2 regions of the Holdemanella hominis genome follow, and region 2 is predicted to be linked to the other one. Evidence: predicted binding sites of a transcription regulator. Region 2 holds the regulator's gene; the other holds the start of a gene.
What was found. The regulator HrcA, encoded in region 2, represses chaperone genes, less so after heat shock. The targets are predictions, from matches to a motif close to TTTTAGCACTNNNNNNNNNNNAGTGCTAAAA.
Positions count from the first base shown of each region.

Region 1 (3,202 bases), on a different contig from region 2:
GCAGAAACGTCGACTATTTTGGGTTTATGAAGTACGTTTCTGCCACAGATATTCTATCAGATTTTAAAAAGACTGTCGACAGTCACTTTGTCAACAGTCTGAAAGCACATTTAATGTGCTTTTATTATGTTTTCGTGTTTTATAGTATCATCTAGTTTATTATCGGTGATAATCATGTCAAAATCATCAATATTGGCTATTTTTGACATATACTTCTTATGGAATTTTGTATGGTCTGCCATACAAATTTTTTTATTGGAAGAATCAAGAATCGCTTTTTTAACTAAAGCATCACTCATGCTGGGAATGGATACGCCATAGTCTAAGTCAAGGCCTAATACGGAAATAAAGGCTTTATCGATATAATAGTTTTGAAAGAATTGAATGGTGCTTTCAGATAGAGCTGCCTGAGTTACAGGATTATAGGTGCCTGGAGCCATAATGATTTTCGCCTTGGTATTTCGATCTACATATTGAAGAATCTTCCAGAAATTTGTAAAGATTGTGATTTTTTTATGGTGTATACGTTTAAAGAGCTCAAGGCAGGTTGTACCACAATCCAAATAGATAGAATCTCCATCTTGAATGAGTGTACTAGCATAAATCGCGATTTCTTTTTTATCCGATTGTGACATACCTTCTTTGATTTCAAAGGAAGGTTCAGTTGAACTAGACTCATTGAGTGTGGCTCCTCCATAGCGCTTTGTGGCGAGTCCTTGGTTTTCTAGACTATCTAAATCTCTTCGTATGGTCATTAAGGAAACGGAGTATACTTTTGCGAGTTCACTTACTTGTACGGTTTTATCTTTTTTTAGTTTTTCATAGATTTCATATCTTCTTTGTGTTGTGTTCATAATTCTATTAAAGCACAAAAAGAAACAGAAGGGAACATGTTTATTTGTGTTCTTTTGAAATAAATTGTTTGATGTGAAAAGGTTATTGAATCAAAATTTTTCTGGTGTTAGTATACAGATGAACTTAAGGAGGATCTATTATGGAATTAATTATCGATTCATCAAATATTGAACAAATTAAAGAACTAAATGAGTTATTAACAATTACGGGTGTTACGACAAACCCTACAATATTAACAAAATCGAATAGAGAAGCAATGGATGTAGTAAAAGATCTTTGTGAGGTGTTGAGCGAAGATCAATTGTTGTTTATTCAAACGGTACAGACCTCTTTTGAAGGTATTATGGAAGAGGCAAAAATGATTTCTTCCATTCGTAATAAAAATATGTATGTAAAGATTCCGGTTACACATGAGGGCTTAAGAGCTATTAAAGAATGTAAAAAGTTAGGAATTCACACATTGGCTACTGCCATTTATACAGCGGATCAGGCTTTTTTAGCTGCAATGGATGGAGCTGAATATTTAGCACCTTATACAAATCGAATGTGTAATTATGGAGATGGTGTTCAGAATGTAAAAGACTTGATTGAAATGTTGAGAGTGAATCATATGCCGGCTAAAGTGATTGCGGCAAGCTTTAAAAATACATATCAAGTACATGAATTGATCAAGGCTGGAATTCAAGCTGTAACTGTTCCTTGTGATGTTTTATATCAAATGATTGATCATCCAGGAACAAAGATTGCGGTGGGTGAATTTAGCGTAAATTGGCAAAGAGCTTATAATCGTAATACATTGGAAAAGTAGAGAAATCTACTTTTCTTTTTAAAAAATAATTAGCACTTAAGTGTTGACAGTGCCAAAAATGGTGTTATACTATCATTAGCAATCACAAAGAGTGAGTGCTAAGCGCAAGGAGGTGCTTATTTATGAATATCGATCAAATGTCAGAGCGTTTGCAGAAGATTTTAATGGATGCCATTAATTTGGCAAAATCCAACCAACATCCAAGTGTGGATACTGTGGATATGTTGGAAACGATTTTTAAGGATGATGTATTGGACGGCTTGTTTGAGCGTATCGGCTTGGATAAAGGTCGTGCTTTACAGATGGCTCAACAAGAATCTAATCGTGTCGCAAAGAGCTCAACAAGTAATATAAATTTATCCAATGAAGTGCAGAAGTCGTTTGAAGATGCGCAAAACTGGGCGAGTCAACATGATGAAACTTATCTTTCAGTAGCTAGTGTATTCTTAGCTCTATTGTTTAATCGTTCTTATATTTCTAAAGAATTGGTAAGAACTTTTAACTTGAATAAGGATGCTTGCTACAAAGCTGAATTAGAGCGTCGTAATGGTAAAAAATTTGATACGCCAAATTCAGAAGAGAATGTAGAAGCTTTAAAGAAATATGGTCGTGATCTAGTTCAGGATGTGCGTGATGGTAAGATTGATCCAATTATTGGACGTGATGATGAAATTCGACGTGTTATGCAGATTTTATCTCGTAAGACAAAGAACAACCCTGTTTTGATTGGTGAACCTGGTGTTGGTAAGACAGCTGTTGTTGAAGGGATCGCATGGCGTATTATGAAGGGGGATGTGCCTGAGTCATTAAAAGAGAAACGCTTGATTGAATTGGATATGGGATCTTTGATTGCCGGTGCTAAGTATCGTGGTGAATTTGAGGAGCGTTTAAAATCCATTTTGGATGAAGTTAAAAAATCGGATGGACAAATCATCTTGTTTATTGATGAAATTCATAACTTGGTTGGTGCAGGTAAAACCGAAGGTAGTATGGATGCGGCTAACTTATTAAAGCCAATGTTAGCGCGTGGTGAACTACATTGTATTGGTGCAACAACTTTCAATGAATATCGTAAATATATTGAAAAGGATGCCGCTTTAGAGCGTCGTTTCCAAAAAGTACAAGTTGCTCAGCCAAGTGTAGAGGATACAATCAGTATTTTGCGTGGATTAAAAGATCGTTTTGAAAGTTATCATGGTGTACGTATTTTGGATGAAGCTTTAATTGCGGCAGCTACTATGTCCGATCGTTATATCACGGATCGTTTCTTACCAGATAAGGCAATTGACTTAGTGGATGAGGCTTGTGCTACGTTAAAGGTTGAAATGGAAAGTATGCCTCAAGAGTTGGATGAATTACAGCGTAAGATTTTACAACTTCAAATTGAAAAGACTTCTCTACAAAAAGAAGAAGATAAAAGGGCTATTGAGCGTCGTGAAGAAATTGAAAGTGAATTAGCTTCTTTACAATCAAAGCGTGATGAAATGCATTCTAAGTGGGAAGACGAAAAACATGGCTTGGCTAATGAAAAAGAGGATA
Region 1 covers NZ_JACRWH010000010.1:100-3,301, forward strand. The annotation lists gene H8911_RS04090 (DeoR/GlpR family DNA-binding transcription regulator) at 111-854, opposite strand; gene H8911_RS04095 (transaldolase family protein) at 995-1,663, shown strand; gene H8911_RS04100 (ATP-dependent Clp protease ATP-binding subunit) at 1,786-3,202, shown strand, end outside.
Region 1: a site for HrcA is predicted at 1,691-1,721, ahead of H8911_RS04100 (ATP-dependent Clp protease ATP-binding subunit). Genes of this name have one in related genera too.

Region 2 (3,202 bases):
TGTTTTAATTTTATCACATAAGGAAATGAATGAGGTGAAAAAGATAGATGATTGTCTGGTTGATGAATTTTGTAATACGTATGCCTAAAATAAGAAAACCATTCTAGTGTTGGCGTCTAGAATGGTTTCTTTTTGTTTATTATTATTTTTTTAGGAGAGAGATATGAATATTGGTTTATTTCTATATTCATTGCCTTATCTTTAAGGCACTTATAGAATATCATCCCATGTTGTCATAATTTTAGTATAACTTTGGTAAATATTGTGAAATCAAAATGAATTATGTGAAATTATCAAAATATACATCTTTTCTAAAATTTCCTTCTTTTTTTCGTATTAGAGAGAGAAGAAAGGAGGAGTCATCTTGAATTCGATGGATATTGAGTCTAAGAAGTTTTTAGGACAACCCAAAAACTTTGTCTCGATCTTCAATGCACTTTTATTTTATGGACAACCAGTGTTGAAGCCTGAATATCTTAAGGATGAAAACAGTGAACTTGTCATGAATGTTTCTAGTAAGCATGTGGATATCATCAAGCGGTATGAGGGTGGTACTTATTTGGATTTGTTCGTGATTGAAAGCCAAAGCTATATCGATCAATCCATGGTCGCAAGAGTCATGGAATATGAAAGCGTTGCTCGTATGCGTTATATTCGCCAAAACTTTAAGCAACATGTACCTATGCATACAAGACTTCCCATGATTTTAACAGTCGTCTTATATGTGGGTGAATCCAAGTGGAATGCTGCTAAAAGATTGAGTGAACTAGAAATTATTCATCCTGGATTTGAAGACATGTTCAATGAGTTTAAACTGAATCTGATTGAGCTAAACACAAATCACAAGTATAATACAGGTGAAAAGGCAACACAGGACTTTTTTGATCTATTGCGTATGATCTATAGAAAACAGGTTTTAAAAGAAGATCTAGATCGAGAGTTTAATCGTGATGCATTGTATTTTGCGTATGTAGTGACAAAGAACAAAGAGTTATTGAGTATCTACAACAAAAGCGAGAAGGGAGATGTAAAAGTGTGTAGAGCATTAGATGAAATGTTTGAAGAATCAACAAACAGAGGAATCCAGATGGGTATCAAGCAAGGCATTGAACGAGGCATTGAACAAGGCATTGAGCGTGGTGAAAAAAATACCCAAATCAAAATAGCGATTAAAATGCTTGTAAGAAATAATCAAACACTTGAAGAAATCTCTGAGATTGTTGGATTAGACTTAGATGCGTTAAGAGAACTAAAAAGAAGTATTTGATTGAATGGATGTGTGATCACATCCATTCTTTACAAAGTGAGGAGATGTAAAAGTGTGTAGAGCATTAGATGAAATGTTTGAAGAATCAACAAAGGTATTGCAATAAATCAATTTGAAGTGTATCAAGCTATACTGGACAAAGGCTTCACTGTTAAAGCTATCGCATCCATCTTCTCAGTGAGTGAAGAATCGATTAAAGAATTTTTGATTTATGTTTAGTTAAGGGTACGAATATTTGTATCCTTATTTTTTTAGTTGAAATTTAGCACTCAATTGTTGACGGTGCTAAAAATTGTGATATACTAATAGCAGACAAGGAAAATGAGTGCTAGAAGGAGGTCTTCACAATGGAAATCACACAACGTCAAAAGATAATCTTTAAAACAATAGTTGAAGAGTTTACTCGTTGTGCAGAACCAGTTGGTTCAAAGACTTTAATGGAACTTCTAGATTTCCCGGTTTCATCTGCAACCATCCGTAATGAGATGGCGACACTTGAGAAGTTAGGGCTGTTAGAGAAGACACATACTTCGAGTGGTCGAATTCCGAGTCAAAAAGGCTACAGGTACTATGTTGAACATCTTATGGAAGCGGATTTGGATGCTTCTACAAAGAATGCTTTACAGCAAGTCTTTAGTGAAAGACATTATTCGTTAGAAGAAGTTGTTCAAAAGAGCTGTGATATTTTGTCACACATGACAAATTTGACCAGTGTTGTTCTAGGACCTGATAGCAGGCATCAGACTTTACAGCATGTACAGTTGATTCCAATCAACAATCAAAGTGCTGTTGCGATCATTGTCACAGATCAAGGACATACAGAAAATAAAGTGTTCCAATTTGGTACAGATGTGTCCATGCAGGATATTCAAAATTGTACAGATTTATTAAATGACCAATTAGTGGGAACGCCTATTGAAGATGTTGTTGGAAAAATGAAAGAAATTGAACCGATGATGGCAGCAAAACTTGTTCGACATGAAGTTTTGTTTGAAGCGTTCGTTTCAGCCTTTATGCGATTTGCGACAGAGAAAGTTGCGGTTTCTGGACGAAGTAATATGTTGTATCAGCCAGAGTTCAGTGACATCAACAAGTTGAAACAAATGATGCGTATTTTGGAAAATGGAAGTTTATTCCATCAATGGACGGATCAAGAGGGAAATGTAGCAATCCAGATTGGGGAAAGAAACGAGTTGTTACAAATCGGAGATTGTTCAGTATTAACGACAAAATTCCATTATAACAGCGATGAGGAAGGACAATTAATGGTTGTTGGTCCAAATCGAATGCAATATTCCAAGGTCGTGGCCTTGATGAATTATATGTCAAATGTCATCGAAGACGTCTTTGGGACAGACAAAGATAAGGGAGGTGCCAACGATGAGCAAAGAAGAAACTAAAGAAGTAAAAGAAGAAACAAAAGAAGAAGTTGTTGAAGGGGCAGCTGAAGAAAAAAAAGAACCAAGTTCAGACGAAATTATTGAAGGTTTGAAGGCAGAACTGGACAAGGCAAAAAATGATGTAGCACGTGCTTATGCAGATACAGAAAACATGAAAAAACGTCTACAGAAAGATGCAGATGCAACTCGAAAATATCGCTTCCAACAGCCAGCAACGGAAATCTTGCCAATTCTTGATTCAATGGAAATGGCTTTGAAAGTACAAACCGAGGATGAGACAATTAAGAATTATGTCAAAGGTTTTGAGATGATTCATAAACAATTGAAAGGTGTGCTGGAAAAAGAAGGCGTACAGGAAATAGATGCAGCCGATAAACCATTCGACCACAATACAATGCAGGCTTTAATGCAAGAGAAAAAAGAAGGCGTTGAAAGTGGAATGGTTATTGAAGTATTACAAAAAGGATATATGTTGAAGGATCGTATTTTACGACCAGCATTAGTAAAAGTGAGCGAATAGGGAGGTAATTATCAT
Region 2 covers NZ_JACRWH010000013.1:20,531-23,732, reverse strand. The annotation lists gene H8911_RS04940 (Rpn family recombination-promoting nuclease/putative transposase) at 374-1,267, shown strand; gene hrcA (heat-inducible transcriptional repressor HrcA) at 1,615-2,667, shown strand; gene grpE (nucleotide exchange factor GrpE) at 2,648-3,187, shown strand; gene dnaK (molecular chaperone DnaK) at 3,201-3,202, shown strand, end outside.